Regions from separate parts of the Solitalea lacus genome, predicted to be linked through region 3. Evidence: riboswitches for the same ligand, from Rfam matches in the RefSeq annotation. Region 3 holds a riboswitch; each other region holds the start of a gene.
What was found. Region 3 has a riboswitch for S-adenosylmethionine ahead of L2B55_RS05895 (homoserine O-acetyltransferase family protein). Riboswitches for the same ligand answer to the same signal wherever they lie in the genome.

Region 1: another riboswitch for S-adenosylmethionine. It lies ahead of L2B55_RS11480 (homoserine dehydrogenase); the one in region 3 lies ahead of L2B55_RS05895 (homoserine O-acetyltransferase family protein).
Region 2: another riboswitch for S-adenosylmethionine. It lies ahead of L2B55_RS12750 (trans-sulfuration enzyme family protein); the one in region 3 lies ahead of L2B55_RS05895 (homoserine O-acetyltransferase family protein).

The regions. Positions count from the first base shown of each region.
Region 1 covers NZ_CP091740.1:2,678,129-2,683,592, reverse strand. Annotated here, with positions in the region: gene L2B55_RS11495 (hypothetical protein) at 1-435, opposite strand, end outside; gene L2B55_RS11490 (PspC domain-containing protein) at 682-906, shown strand; gene L2B55_RS11485 (ankyrin repeat domain-containing protein) at 908-1,558, opposite strand; gene L2B55_RS11480 (homoserine dehydrogenase) at 1,676-2,917, opposite strand; SAM riboswitch class I at 3,075-3,190, opposite strand; gene L2B55_RS11475 (hypothetical protein) at 3,313-3,921, opposite strand; gene L2B55_RS11470 (ATP-grasp domain-containing protein) at 3,923-4,792, opposite strand; gene L2B55_RS11465 (ABC transporter ATP-binding protein) at 4,811-5,464, opposite strand, start outside.
Region 2 covers NZ_CP091740.1:2,942,293-2,947,756, reverse strand. Annotated here, with positions in the region: gene L2B55_RS12760 (sulfate adenylyltransferase subunit 1) at 1-399, shown strand, start outside; gene L2B55_RS12755 (OsmC family protein) at 504-917, shown strand; SAM riboswitch class I at 1,096-1,208, shown strand; gene L2B55_RS12750 (trans-sulfuration enzyme family protein) at 1,342-2,523, shown strand; gene L2B55_RS12745 (TonB-dependent receptor) at 2,854-5,464, shown strand, end outside.
Region 3 covers NZ_CP091740.1:1,388,830-1,394,293, forward strand. Annotated here, with positions in the region: gene L2B55_RS05880 (insulinase family protein) at 1-1,214, opposite strand, end outside; gene L2B55_RS05885 (M16 family metallopeptidase) at 1,236-2,555, opposite strand; gene rpsT (30S ribosomal protein S20) at 2,775-3,029, opposite strand; gene L2B55_RS05895 (homoserine O-acetyltransferase family protein) at 3,284-4,309, opposite strand; SAM riboswitch class I at 4,625-4,723, opposite strand; gene dnaN (DNA polymerase III subunit beta) at 4,889-5,464, opposite strand, start outside.

The sequences.
Region 1 (5,464 bases), 1.3 Mb from region 3:
ACCTTTGTGTCCCTTTCCATGTTTGTGTTTATAGCCATGATCATCATAATGTGAATGATATTCTCTGTAAGTTATTTGCCTTGGCCCGCAATATCCTCTTGGGTATCTTGACCGGTGAGAGTGATAATATTCATAAGGTGCACGACCACGATAATCTAATACAACTTTATATCCGGAATATAAATCATAATCACGATAGCGACTTGGTAATGAGGAAACTCTTACCCATGTGTGGCCGTTGTTGTAGATAAATCGGGCATCATATACATCATAATAACAAGCAACATCAGGCAAATAATAGTAACGAACTTCGCTATATCCGTATGGAGCCCACATAGGCGGAGTTCCAATGTTCACATTTACAGATACTTGGGCTTTTGCATGAATACCTCCAAACGCAATGAGAGCAATTACCAGGATTATAATTCTTTTCATAATGAATACTTTTATACCTGATAGATGCCAAAAACAACACCAATGGTTGTATAATAACATCTTTATTACATTGCCCCTATGGAAACTTATTATTTGGAAAACGACACGATTACATGGCTTTTTTCAAACTTTTAATTTACCTCCACATAATGGAGGGCAAACTAAAGCGTTATTACATTTCAAAACCATTTATTGCGATAAGAAAAAATGCTTAAATTGCGCTAATGGTGTAAATATTTTAATGAAATGCTACAACGAATAATCTGCTTTTTTGAACGTCGTTCTTTTGGCGTTTGCAGCTACATTGCTGAAAAATTTAATATTTCAACCTCAAAACTTCGTTTGTTTTTTATTTACTCCTCATTTATTGCCGTAGGTTTTCCAATCATTTTTTACCTTTTTGCAGCTTTGGTTTTAGACGTACGTATATACCTTAAACAACGTAGGAGAAGTAATATCTGGGAAATGTAGGCTACACTAAGTAGCGTTTGAGAGTTTTATGCTTTTTCTCAACGGCCATTTCAAAAGGTGTTCGGCCATCATCGGTTTGGGCCTCTTTATCGGCGCCGGCTTCTATTAAAATTTCAACAAGTTTTTGGTTTCCTGAGTGCGCTGCCGTGTGCAGTGGTGTTACTCCCCGTATTTGTGCAACATTTACATTGGCTCGGTGCTCTATCAGTAGTTGAGTAATTTCTATACTTTGACAGGCAACGGCCGAATGAATTGGCGCTACTTTAAATTCGTTGTTTGAAGCTAAGTTTACATTGGCCCCGCATTCAATCAGCAGTTTGGCTGTTTCATAATGATCAAAATAGCAAGCATAACCTAATGGTGTAAAACCATCTACAGAGAATGAATTAACAGAAAACGGATCGCACTCCAACAATTCATCAGCTAAACTAGCCCGACCAATTGCCGATGCCTCATGTAAATCAATTTGAACCCTATTGCTCAATAGTATATCAATTAACTCCTTATGCCTATAATAGGATGCTAATAGCAAGGCAGATAAACCCGACGAAAGTGTTGAGCTTGCCAGTTCAGGTTCAGAGTTAATTAAACGTTCAACTGTTGATTTTTCATTAGATTCGATGGCTTTGATTAATTCGGCTGTTGCTTCCATTGCATGTGGGTGTTTTTAAGTTAGTGTAAGCTAGTGTTAGAGAATTGAATATAAATAAAAATGCCCGCTCAACAAAACTGTTGGACGGGCATTTTTTTATTTATAAAACTTTCTAAATTAGGCCGATACAAGCTCTTGACTTTTGCTTTGTATACTATTTTGAATGACTTCAAATTTGGCATCTGAAGCAACAATAAGGTTAATGTCCTTGCGTTTCAATAAATCTGAGCGGCGTAACTCTGCAAAATTAATAGTTCCCACTATGTAAGCCGACTCATGATTAGAGTATGACTCTTTAATGTTGGAAAATAAACTAATATCGATAGGATTAGCCGTTGAATATCTAACGTACAGATCTATTGTAAAGTCATTTGTTAATTCAACTTTAGCAGATCTGTTGTGCTTCTTGTACTCGTATTTATAGTTATAAGTTAAGGCCGAAATGTCTGATAATACTGCTGAACCAGTTGGATTACTTCCTGCGCCTTTTCCGGCAAAAAACTGAGATTCGGTGAAAGCACTTTCTACCAAAATGCCGTTATATTCATTTTCAATATTGAAAAGCTTGTTATCCGGCTTAATAAAACGAGGAAGAACGCCTGCTACAATTTTGTTTTCCACCTTACGGCAAAAAGCAACCAATTTAATTTTATAGCCTTTTTCATTGGCGTACTGAATGTCGAAGGTTGACAAATTTTGAATTCCGTAGTTGAACACTTCTTCAGGTTTTACAAACAAACCGAATGTGTGAGCCAAAATAATACATAACTTGTATTTAGGATCATAGGCTTCAACGTCAAGGGTTGGGTCTGTTTCCGCAAAACCGATTTCCTGAGCCTGTTTTAAAGCAGTTGAGAAATCAATATTATCTTTAAAAATCTTGGTTAAAATATAATTGGTTGATCCGTTAAAAATACCTTCCACAGCGCCTAAAAGGTCATTGTCATAGTATTCTTCAAGATTTCTTATGATTGGAATACTCGCACAAGCAGAAGCTTCATACAACAATGGTGCGTTGTATTGTTTTTGTAATTCATATAGCTCATCAAAATTGTCAGCAATCATTTTTTTGTTGGCTGAAACAACTGCTTTACCGCTTTTCAAAGCTGTTTTAACAATTTCAAATGCAGCTTCTGGATCATCAATCATCTCAACAACAACGTTAATATCCTCGTTAAAAAGAATATCATTTTTGTCAAAAGAGAAATATTCAGCAGGTAAGCTTCTTTTTTTGTTTGGGTTTTTAACACAAATTTTAACAATCTCTGCTTTAATCCCTTCTGTTTGGTTTAAAACATTGTATAAACCCTGGCCCACACAGCCAAATCCAAATAAACCTAATTTAATTTTTGTACTCATAATTGTTTGTCAGCAAAAAGTTAGCTGTAAAAGGTTTTAATTCTGATGCCGAAAAAGGATTATGAGGCAAATACGCAAAAAGTCAATATTATCTATGACAGGTTAAGTTTGTACAAGAAGGCAAGGGAGGAAAAATATTGAATAGGAATATTCTACTAGCTTATCTTCATGACATCAACTAATTGTGTCACAGGAATTAGCACCTTTTAATGCAAGATCATTAAGGTTGCTAAGACTTCACAGGGCCTGTCCCTCCGTCTTTCTGGATAAGAATTTTAAAGAACTTTTACTGCCGCAAAGTAAAGGGTTTTACAAATGCCATGCAAATAGAATTTTAAAAAAAGAAGAAATCAAGTACAATTTTCTTGTTTCTGCTTTCTTTAACGAATATTAAATTAAACTTTAACCAGATCTGATACCGGTAATACAGTTATGCCTGGGACTTCAATCTTTTGATTTGATACCCAAAGAAGTTCTTCTGTTGACAATTGGTTTTCGTTCACTAGCCTATCAAAGGTGGAGTGAAAGTTTTTGCCTTCTGATTCTTCAATAAAATAAACTTTCAGGTAATTTTCCAGTCCGTTCCATTCAATTTGCTTTATTTTGTTCAACTCCTCCTCTACTTCTCCTTCAGCTAAAATAAACAATCGCTTACGGTCGGTTACCAGCGTTTGCATAAACTCAAGTGTTTGCTTGAACATCAATAACTTTAATGGCAAACGTGCAATTTTGAATAAACGTTCGAAATTCTCTTTAAGATCAGGTGGTATGGCAAAATGTTCAATTGTAGTATCTATCAGTTCAGCACGAGGCATAGTTCCATGTTTTAATACCAGAAAATCTAAAATCCGTTTACTTTCATGAATTCCCGGTAAGGTAAATTCCATAAACTGACCAAAAAGGTAGTAAACCTGTAAGTCATAATCCTTTGCCGGAAAAATTACATTGTCTAATTCAAAAATAAAGGTGGTTTTAGTCGGGTATTTATCAATCAACTCCTGCATCTTAATCCAGTTTCTGTAGTTCGTTATTTATAAAAGTTAATAGTTTATCGGTTTCAGGAAGGTTCCAATTTAATTTGATCAAATTAAACCCCTTTGCAGCTTGAACAAAGCTAAATCTGAAATTTCCGTTTAGTTTTAATATTGAAGCAATGCCCACTGCTAACGACTTAATCAAATCAACCTCTTCTGTTGATTTAGTTTGTAATACACCGTTCGAGAAATCTGCAGAATAAGTTAATTCAACTCCATTCTCAAATTCAGAAAACACAAGTGGTGGAAAATTATCAGCAGCAATCAATTTGGAAAGATGAGTGTAGCTAATTAAAGGAAGTTCAGGATCGGGAAATAATAGACCATATGTATTAACAGTATCGTCTACAATTCGAAAATCCGTTGGTTTTGCAGCATTAACAGGTTCTACTTTTATTTTTTTTGAAGGATAACCTAATTGCAACATCGCCGGAGCAAAGTTTTCGACATTTTCCACTTTCCTAAAGGCTGGAACGGAAACTTTTTCTTCTTGCAGTGTTGTATATAAAAGGCTAAGATCTGAAAGCAGATCATTAATTCGCTTGTCAGGGCAAATTAGAGCAATTCCGTATTCGGCAAATAGTGTTTTTGCAGGTGCCAAGGCCTTTATTTCAGCAGGTATTTGTGGAATGACAACCTTGAACTCATTGTCGAGACACAATTTTAATATTTTATGTGCAAAAGCACTATCTGAGTATAGAGGGATTTGAACAAAAAAATCTCCTGTTAGATCACTCGTATCAGCTAAAAAAACTGTATACTGACCTGAGCTTAATGCATTATAAATCTGCTCGGTTTGGGGCAATTGGGCTCCGGTGAGCAGTACTTTAGTTTGCGACATGCAATGTTTTGTTTTAATTTAAAGAATAGCAGATTGCTGAGCGTAAACAATTCTTCCGTCTTTCATCAATAATTCACGATCAGCCATGCCGGCTAATTCTTCATTATGGGTTACTACAACAATAGTTTGATTAAACCGCTCACGTAAATCAAAAAATAATTGATGAAGTTCTTTAGCGTTTGTAGAATCAAGGTTGCCAGAGGGCTCGTCGGCCAACAAAATGGAAGGTTGATTAATTAATGCCCGGGCCACAGCAACACGTTGCTGTTCACCTCCTGAAAGTTCAGATGGCTTGTGGCTTAAGCGGCTGCTCAATCCTAAAAGTTCTAAAAGCTCAGTTGCTTTTCTTTCAGCTTCAGCCTTAGTTCTTTTTGCTATAAATGCTGGTATGCAAACATTTTCAAGGGCTGTAAACTCAGGCAATAAATGATGGAATTGAAAAATAAAGCCAATTTTATGATTCCTGAACTCACTTAATTTTTTCGGGCTTAATTTAGATACATCTACCCCATCCAATATCAATGACCCACTGTCGGCATTATCTAAAGTCCCTGCAATATGCAAAAAGGTACTTTTGCCGGCACCTGAAGCTCCAACTATGGAGACCACCTCACCCTTTTCGACATGAAGGTCAACGCCTTTTAAAATTTCAAGTTTCCCGTATGATTTATG
Region 2 (5,464 bases), 1.6 Mb from region 3:
AAACAATCCGTTACGCTTTTACTGGAAGATGAAATTGATATAACCAGAGGTAACCTGATTACGAAAGTCGGTAACGAGCCGAAGACGGATAAAGAATTTATAGCTCAGATTTGCTGGATGGATACAACTCCTTCGGTACCAGGTGGAAAATACATTATACAGCACAGTAATAATCGTGTTAAAGCGATGCTTCGTGATGTGGATTTCATTGTAAATACAAGTACACTTGAAAAAGATACAGAACGTAAGCAGTTAAAGTTAAATGATATTGCTCAGGTTCAGGTGAAAACTGCCCAACCGCTATTTTTTGATGCTTATGAGCAAAACAAAGCTAATGGTTCATTTATTATTATAGATGAAGGCAGCAAAAATACAGTGGCTGCCGGAATAATTTTGTAGTAGATAGGGATTATGAGTAAAGATGTAAGAAAGAATAGAAAGTTTGATTTACTTAATTCCCATCTTTGCTTTTTGATCTAATATCTTTGTTCTAAATTAAAACTATGAATATTAAACTCGAACGTAGGAATAACGCATATCATTTCGAAGCTGTTAATGAACAGGGAAATGTGTTAAGTATGGATGCAAACCCTGCAATTGGTGGCGAAAATAAAGGGTTTAGGCCAATGGAAACTCTTTTGGCAGGTTTAGGCGGCTGCAGTGCAATTGATGTGATTTCAATTTTAACCAAACAAAAAGAACCAATTCAAGACTTAAAAATCAGTATTGATGCAAAACGTATTGAAGGAGAGGTGCCTTCTTTATTTGAAGTAATTAATGTTGAATATCATTTCTTTGGTGAATTAAGTATCGAAAAAATTGAACGGGCACTGGCTTTAACGTATGATAAGTATTGTTCGGTAGCACAAATTTTAGGTAAATCGGCTAAGCTAAATTATACCTATAAGTTGAATTAATAGACTTCTTAACCCGTATTGAAATCCGGGGAAAATATAACCGAAACCCATGGCTTAAACCATGGGTTTTGTTTATCAATATATTAAGACCACTAAAAATAGTGTTTGCAGTTTAGAATAAGGCTCTTATCTTTGCAACACATTGAATTACCTCTTAGCATTCCACTAAGTACTGTAATTCTTATAAAGAAGAGGCGAGAGAACAGGCTCATTGACCCTCTGGCAACCGCCCAATACGGAAAGGTGCCAAATCCTGCCCAAGCTATTGTTTTGGCTTGGGAACTATAAAAATTACAAGATCATGAATCTAATAATAGTCTTAACTTTCAGGAAACTTAATATTCGTTTGTCATTGACAAATCGAAATATGTTTGCTTTTCAGTTTCTCATTCAGTCATTTTTTTATCCAAAAAATTTTTAGCCCATGTCTAATTTCGAAACCAACGCTATTCGTATTCAAGCAGAACGCTCAGGAGCCAAAGAACATTCAGTGCCATTGTACCTTACATCGAGTTATAAATTTGATGATGCAGAAGACATGCGTGCACTGTTTGCAAATGAGCGCGAAGGAAATATCTACAGCCGTTATTCAAATCCAAATACTTCGGAGTTAATTGAGAAAATGGCAGTTTTAGAAGGTGCAGAAGCCGGATGGGCCACTGCAACGGGGATGGCTGCTATTTTTACCACTTTTGCGGCGTTTTTAAAATCTGGTGATCATGTATTATCGAGCCGTTCTGTATTTGGTTCAACTCACCAGTTATTGGTAAACGTATTTCCTAAATGGGGTGTAACGTCAACTTATGCAGATTTAGATAAAACAGATGAATGGGAATCTTTAATTCAGCCAAATACCAAACTGATTTTTGTAGAAACGCCTTCAAACCCTGGGATCGATATTATTGATCTTGAATGGTTAGGTAATTTTGCAAAAAAGCATAAAGCAATTTTAGTTGTCGATAACTGCTTTGCTACTCCATATCTGCAACAACCAATTAAATACGGAGCCCACCTTTCTATTCACTCTGCTACTAAATATATTGATGGTCAGGGACGTACATTAGGGGGCTTGATTTTAGGCAGCAAAGAATTGATCACTGAAATAGAGGCATTTGCCCGTCATTCAGGGCCGGCCATGTCACCATTCAATGCGTGGGTTTTATCTAAAAGTTTGGAAACTTTAGCTGTTCGTATGGATCGTCATTGCGAAAATGCCCTTAAAGTTGCAGAATTCTTAGAATCAAATCAGGAAATAGAAGTAGTGAAATACCCTTTGCTAAAATCACATCCTCAATACGAAATCGCCAAAAAACAAATGCGCGCAGGAGGGGGGATTGTGACTTTTGTGGTTAAAGGTGGCTATGATCGCGCAAGCAAATTTATGGATGCCTTAAAGATGTTCTCTATTTCTGCTAATTTAGGCGATACACGTTCTATTGCCACACATCCGGCTTCAAGTACACACTCCAAATTGAGTGAAGAAGAACGCCAACAAGTTGGAATTAGCCAGGGTACAATACGTGTTTCCATAGGTCTTGAACATATTGATGACATATTAGCTGATATTAAACAAGCCCTGGAGCTTACAAAGCTTGCGCTTGCATAGAAATTCTTTCAAATTCAGATAACTCTGTAAAATCCCGAAAGTAAAAGCTTTCGGGATTTTTAATTCTCCCCCGAAAAATCCCGGGTTTGGTATAATACCTTAGGATCGTTATCCACTTCAATAAATAGTTAAAAAAACATTTACAATACTCTACTTATTCTGTAGATTTTATATATATTTGTCTTGTAAAGAAATTTATATGGAAAGCAAATATATAATACACTATCAGTTTACCTGTTGTAGTTAACTGTCAAAACAAAACAGTTGATTTTGCTCATTAGCAAATCAGTTTAATATTCAAATTTTTCAACTAAACTAACACTTAATAGAATGAAGAAATCATTACTACTGGCTATTCTTTTGTCCTTTTCGTTAGGACTATTTGCCCAAGATGCAGTTGTCATTAGCGGAATAATTAAAGATAAAGACTCATTGGAACCGCTCGCAGGAGTGTCTGTTCGCATAAAAGGAACAAATTCTGGTACTGCAACCAATAACGATGGCAGATTTGAACTAAAAACCCGTCAGAAGATACCTTTTATCCTCCTGGTAACTTTGATAGGCTTTCAGGCTCAAGAATTTGAAGTAAAAGACTTAAACCAATCTATCGTCTTAAATCTTTCAAGTATAAATATTCAGGCAAATGAAGTTGTGGTAACTGCTTCAAGGGTTGAGGAAAATATTCTAAAATCACCTGTAGCAATTGAAAAACTGGATATAAGAGCGATCAAACAATCTCCGGCACCATCATTTTATGATGCTTTGGAAAACGTGAAGGGAGTGCAAATGACTACTTCAAGTTTAACTTTTAAAGTTCCTAATACCCGAGGGTTTAATATTCCCAATAATTTTCGTTTTATGCAATTGGTGGATGGGGTTGACATGCAGGCTGCAACCTTGGGTGTTCCATTGGGCAACGCCATAGGCCCAACAGAACTTGACATTGCCAGTGTTGAAATTACTCCTGGGGCTGCTTCTGCATTGTATGGTATGAATGCTATTAACGGTATGTCCAATTTGTTGACCAAGAGTCCTTTTGTTTATAAAGGATTAAGTGTGTACAGCAGAACAGGGTTAAACCATGTCGGAGAGGGAACAGGCAGAGATATCAGTAATTTAACAGAAACAGCAATACGGTATGCCATGGCCTTTAATAACAAGTTTGCTTTTAAGGTTAATGCAAGTTATATGCAGGGAACTGATTGGTTATCGGACACTCATACAGACCAAAATCCGAATAACTTAAAAACGGCCAATCCTGCTTATGCTGCATTAGATGGTGCTAATAATATAGTTTTTGATGGCTGGAATAAGTATGGAGATGATGCATTAGCAGGAAGTAACACTGTCTCCCTCACCGGGTTAACAATTGATGGGAAAACTAATCAAACACTTACGGTTGCCCGCACGGGCTATTGGGAACGCGATTTAATTAGTCCTAAGGTAGATAATCTAAAGTTTGATGCCTCTCTGTTTTACCGCGTGAATGATCATTTGGAAGCATCTTATTCATATCGAATCGGAAAAATGGACGGAGTATTTCAACGTGGAAATAAAATTCAACTGGATAATGTAATGGTGCAAAATCATAAAGTTGAGTTAAAAGGAAGTAACTTTTTGGTAAGGGGATATCTGTCATTAGAAGATACAGGTGATTCTTTTAATGTAAAACCGCTTGCCGATAATATGGACTTATATAGTGGAGGCAGTGGAAGTGTTTGGGGCGCAAAATTCAAAAACGCACTGAATACCTACAGTGCCGAACACGGAGGAGCTTTGACTTCAGCTAATTTAGCTGCTGCAACACAATATGCCCGTCAACAAGCCGATGCCAGTCGTGTGCAGCCTGGAACTCAAGCATTTGAGGATTTAAAAAATACTATTATTAAGATAAATAACTGGGATATTAAATCAGCTACAATACCCGATGCCCCTGAAACAGGTGGCGCTGCCTTGGTTCAAAAAAGCCGGTTGTATAATTTGGAAGGTCAATGGGATCTGTCCAAACAGGTTAGATACTTTGATTTATTAATTGGAGCTGATGCTCGAATTTATGATATCATTCCGGATGGGAACAACTTTGTTGACTTTTCCCGTCCTATTGATGAGCGAAATACACCATTGGATGATGGAACTTTCGGCAACGATGTGTCTTATAAAAAGTTTGGCGGCTTTGTTCAGACCACCAAAACCTTCTTTGCAGAGAAACTGAAGCTGTTTGGTTCATTACGATTGGATTACAATCCAGAATTTCAGCCAAAGTTAACTCCTCGTATTGCAGCAGTTTATACACATGCCGACAAGCATAATTTTAGGGTAACTTATCAACAAGGATACCGTTTTCCGGCAATATTTGAAGCCCTTTCATATGTTAACAATGGCAGGGTAAAGCGTGTAGGAAGTTTGCCGGTTATTAATGAGGGATTAGGTTATCTTGAAAACAGTTATACTCAGGCTTCAGTGGTAAACTTTAACGCTGCTGTTAAAGCGGCTGGAAATACTGATGCTGCCGCATTAGCTAACAGAGATCTATTGAAAGTGGCTAATTTACCTAACGCCGGTCCTGAACGAATCAATTCTTTTGAAGTTGGATATAAAAGCATCGTGTTTAATAATAAGCTGGTAATTGATTTTGATGCCTATACAAACACTTATACGGGCTTTTTAGGCCAGGTGCAAGTGTATGTGCCCAAAGACGAAACGGTGGGCACTGACCCAGCCGTAATCGCAATGATTGATCGTAATCGTGATCCTAATCCAGGTACAGGAGGAAATGCTCCAAGTAAAGGCCAGGATCGTTATCGTGTTTATACCAATGCAAAAAATACTTACACCAACTTTGGTTCAGCGTTAGGCTTGACATACAATTTTTATAAAAGATACGTAGTTGGAGGAAATGTCAGTTTCAATAAAATGAAGGCAAATGAAACCTCTGATATTT
Region 3 (5,464 bases):
GGTAAACCTTCTGTTTCAATGCTTAAGGCATTTTTGGCAATAGTTGCTTTGTCTTCAAGACTCATGGCAAAACTACCATTGTACATATTCATTACTAATTGGATAGCTTCAGGAGCCGCTTTCTCGTTAGCTAAACGATTCATTTCATAAAGAATCTGATAAACGGCGCTATCTGCTACTGCATTACGAACGCTTGCAGTGGCACCAAAGCGCGCTCCAAAGCGATTTGACCCTACTGAAGAATAGGAGCCATAAGTATATCCATGCTTTTCACGTAGGTTTAAGAATAAATAGCCATTTGAACCGCCTCCTAAAATTTGATTAGCAATAATCAGAGCAAAGTAATCAGGATTGTTTTTCGTGTTTTCGACAATATTGGTTATTGTTATTTCCGATTGCACCGCATTAGGAACATCAACCAGATCCACTTCCGTAGTGGCAACATTTACAGGTTTTTTTAATGCAGGTTCATTTAGAGTACCAGGCTTCCAGTTGCCAAAATATTTGGTGGCTAGCTTTTTAGCAGCATCAAGCTTAATGTCTCCAATAAAAATTAGGTATGATTTATTGGGGATGAAATTTTCTTTGTAAGCTGCTTTTACATCGTCAAGTGTAATTCCGTTTAGTTTTTCTTCTGTTTCGAATTCTCCAAATGGGTGATCTGTGCCGAAAGTTAAAGCAGGAACAACCCTTTCCGAAATTGCCTTGGCGCTCTTTTCATTAGATTTTAATCCGGTAACGGCCTGTGACTTAATTTTGTCGAAAGACTCCTTCGGAAATGAAGGGTTTAGAGCAGCATCAGCCATCAATTCAAATGCTTTATCAAAATATTTGGTTAAAGCAGAAGCGGATGCGCCGCTGGCTGAAGCTCCAACGCTAGCTCCCATAAAGTCAACTTCTTCATCAAATTGAGCCTTTGTGCGAGTAAGTGTACCTTCATTTAACATTGAACTCATTAAACCAGAGACTCCTGCTTTAGCGCCTTCAACTTTAGGTATGCGGTTAAAAGAAAGTGTTACAGAAACTTTAGGCAATTTATGATCTTCTACCAATAATACTTTTATTCCGTTTGGTAAAGTAAATGTTTGAGGTTTACCTAAATTTATTACCGGAGCAGGCCCTGCAGCTGGTTTTCTGCTACGATCAATTGTTTGTGCAATAACTGAGGTACAGATTAAAGCAATTACAGCTGTACTCAAAAATATCTTTTTCATGATTTTGTCAGTTCTAAATAATTATTGGGTGCTTTTTGGTAAATAATACAATAATACGCGTTGATTAGGGCTTAAGTATTTTTTAGCCACATCCCTAATTTCTTCGCGTGTAATAGAACGATAAATATCAATTTCAGTATTGATCAAGTTGGTGTTTTTGTGGAAAGTGTATGCGTCAGCAAGGTTGTTGGCAATGCCTTCTACTCCTTTGTTGGCACTAACAAAATTGTTTTCCATAATGTTGCGCAGCTTTTCAAAATCCCTTTCCGAAACTAATTCGTTTTGTATCTTTTTAACTTCCTCATCTATATCCTTTAACAAATCATTAAGACTCGTATTGTTATTAGGCAGGGCATAAGTAATATATGCACCATAATCTTCTAATGAGTAATTAAATGCACCAACTTGTAAGGCATTTTTCTTGTCGTCAACCATTTTTTTATACAAGCGAGAGCTTCCTCCTTCTGATAAAATAGTCGAAATCATATTTAAAACATAGGAGTCTCTGGTTTTCATACCAGGAACACGATACGCAGTAATAATAGCCGGCAATTGAATGTTAGCATCATAGACGCTGTCAATAATAGGTTTAGAGATTGGGGCTTCAGTAACTTGTGGTTGCATTATAGCTGTACCTTTGGGAACTGCCGAAAAATATGCATTAATAAGTTTCTTGGTTTTTTCTGTTTCAAAGTCTCCCGCAATTATCAAGCAGGCATTGTTAGGGGCATAAAACTTTTTGAAGAAAGCTTTGAACTCATCCAGTTTGGCTGCGTCTAGATCTGCCATTGATCCGATAGTTTGCCAATGGTAAGGATGATTAGTAAATAAACGTTTAAATACTTCCTCTGCAAAGCGTCCATATGGCTGGTTGTCAACTCGCAGGCGCTTTTCCTCTTTTACAACTTCGTTTTGTGTTTTAACCCCTATATCATTAATTACCGGGTGAAACATGCGCTCTGATTCGAGCCATAAGCCTGTTTCCAGCTCATTTGAAGGTAACACTTCATAATAATAGGTACGATCTTGGGTTGTGTTAGCATTGTTTTGTCCACCAGCCTGTGAAACAATTTTCATGAACTCACCCCGCTTAATGTTATCTGAGCCTTCAAATAACAAGTGTTCAAAGAAATGGGCAAACCCGGTGCGGCCAACAACTTCGTTCTTTGAACCTACATGGTACATTACTGAAACTGTAACAACTGGCGCAGAATTGTCTTTATGTAAAATTACATGTAAGCCATTGTCAAGATCATACTCTGTGAACTCAACTTTTTGGGCATAAATAGATGAGCTGAAGCCCCAAAAGAGAGCAATAGCTCCAATTAGCCTTTTTTTCATATAAATTAAATAGATTAAATTGAAGGTTAAATTATGCCGCTAATTTAGAAATTCATATAAAGAATGTATACAAAACCTTGACGGTATGTAAAATATTACACTAAAATAAATGTAAAGGTGATTTTGAAAGGGAAGAGGATGTCAGGAGAATATTGGAACACAAAAAGCTCAATCCTAAAGGATTAAGCTTTTATGTATATCGTAAGTCAAAATTATTGACTAGCTTAATTTGCTTACAAACTTAGCTAACTTAGATTTGTTGTTAGCAGCTTTGTTTTTGTGAATAACGTTTTTCTTAGCTAAACGATCTAACATAGAAGAAACTTTTCTGTAAAGTTCAGTAGCTTCTGCTTTACTGTTCATTCCACGTAATTTTTTGATAGCGTTACGAGTAGTTTTAGCCTGGTAACGGTTTCTTAAACGTTTAGTTGCGTTAGCACGAATTCTTTTTATCGCTGATTTATGATTTGCCATGATATTATTAAACTCTTTTCTAAAAGGACTGCAAATATAGAGGTATTAATTTAAAATGCAAACTACATTTTAAAAATTAAGCTATTGTGTTTTAGTTCTATTCCGCCGATGCAAAGATATAAAAACTGTGATCCTTTAGGCATAAAACCTGATATTAATTTTTTATGGATTTATCTGATGTTTCTTCATTAAATTCATGCGGTTTTTGATAGGTTATTTTAATTAAAAACCGCACGAAAGGGGATTTTAAACGACTAAATATTTACTACGGACGAGTAGAAATTAGAAATAATTTTATCTAGTTGTTCCCATTCTATTAAGAACCCATCGTGCCCAAAGAAGGAATCAATTTCGACATACTTGGCGTTGTTTATATGTTGAGCCAGAAACTTTTGCTCACCTGGTGGGAATAATAAATCAGAACTTATTCCAACGCTAAGTGTCTTAGCCTTGATTTTTGATAGTGCCAATTCAACTCCTCCACGGCAGCGTCCAACATTGTGTGAGTCCATAGCTTTACTTAGGTGCCAATAGGAAAATGCGTTGAAGCGTTTCACTAGTTTATCACCCTGGTAAGCCTGGTAAGAACTTGCTTTATAATCATCAATTTTATTAATGTCAGCCTCTTTTTGAGTGATCTTGTATGCATCATAATGGCGATAGCTTAATAGGGCCATAGAACGCGCTGCTTTCATGCCCGCCAATCCAGCATCAGGACTGTTGTTTTTCCATGTTGAGTCGGCTGTAATGGCTAAACGCTGACTTTCATTGAACGCTATGCCCCACGGAGAATGGAATGCATTGGTAGCAATTAAAAATAGGTTCTTAATTAAATCAGGTTGTTCTATAGCCCATTCCATAGCTTGTTGGCCACCCACTGAACCACCGATTACAGTATGAATTTGATCAATTTCAAGATGCTTCCTTAAAATATCATGAGCTCGTGCCATGTCCCGGGTTGTTACCTGCGGAAAGGTATGATAATAAGCTGTTCCGGTTTCAGGATTAATTGATAAAGGGCCTGTTGTGCCGTAACAAGAGCCTAAAATATTTGCACAAATAATATAATGCTGTTCAGGATCGAAAACTTTTCCAGGACCAACCACTCCACTCCACCAATCACTTACATCGGCATTAGCAGTTAATGCATGGCATATCCAAATAACATTGTCTTTTTCTCGGTTTAATTTTCCTGTACTGAAATAAGTAATGTCTATTTGGGATAATACAGCCCCAGATTCTAATTCAAATGGGTTGTTATACGTAAATTTCTGAATCATCAATGCTATTCTTCACTAAAAACAAGTATCTGAAATTAGAAACCTCGGATGCTTGATTAATTTAACTTAATTATCTATTCTCAAAAAAGCTCTTTGTTCAATTCTATTTGCTCTATTAGTTACAGGATGATGTTATCATCGTTTTTACATTACCAATATTTTCTACCTGTAATTTTAAATGATAAACCCTCAATAATTTGAAGAATGATAATCATTGTAGTTACTGGTTAACGAAAAATGCGTTATTTCTAGCGAAATAATGGCTTTGTTAATGCGAACTAATAAAAGTTGAAGTGTTTGTTTCATTTGCTGTAACTTTTATATCTCCCCAAAGGGGCAGGAAGTGGCACCTTTCCAGTTTGGGGGTTGCCAGAGGGTCACAGAGCCTGTTCTCTCGCCTCTTCTGTATAAGAATTCCAGTTGCTCAGAAAAGCAAAGAAGTAATTCGAAGGTCAAAGATAAGTTTATGGTTTTCAGAATTCCAAATTTATTTTGGATTGAATTTATTGTGGAAAACAAAAAGCGGCTGTTTCAGATCAAATGAAACAGCCGCTTTTTGTAGTATTAAAATTCTTTAATTTATGCATAAGTATTTAACATAACTGGCATAACCAGCATTAATACATCCTCATTTTCTTCCTGGTTAGTAGGGAAGAGGATGCCTGCACGGTTAGGAGTTGACATTTCGAGAATTACCTCCTGGCAGTCAAGGTTGTTTAACATCTCAATTAAAAAGCGAGCGTTAAAGCCAATTTCTAAATCTTCACCATTGTACTGACAGGTTAAGCGCTCGTAAGCTTCGTTTGAAAAGTCTAAGTCTTCTGAAGAAATGTTTAGTTCGCTCCCTGAAATTTTTAAACGTACCTGGTGGGTAGTTTTGTTCGCATAGATTACCACGCGTTTCAATGAACTTAAAAACTGAGCGCGCTCAATGGTTAACTTATTTGGGTTGTTTTGAGGTATAACCGCTTCGTAATCAGGGTAGCGCTCGTCAATTAAGCGACAAATTAAGCTGATGCTATTAAAACGGAAAAATGCACTGCTGTTGTTGTAGTCAATTTGTACAGCCACATCTTCTGCCGGTAATGAACTTTTCAATAAGTTCAAGGCCTTTTTAGGCAAAATAAAAGATGATGCTGATTCGGCTTGTGTATC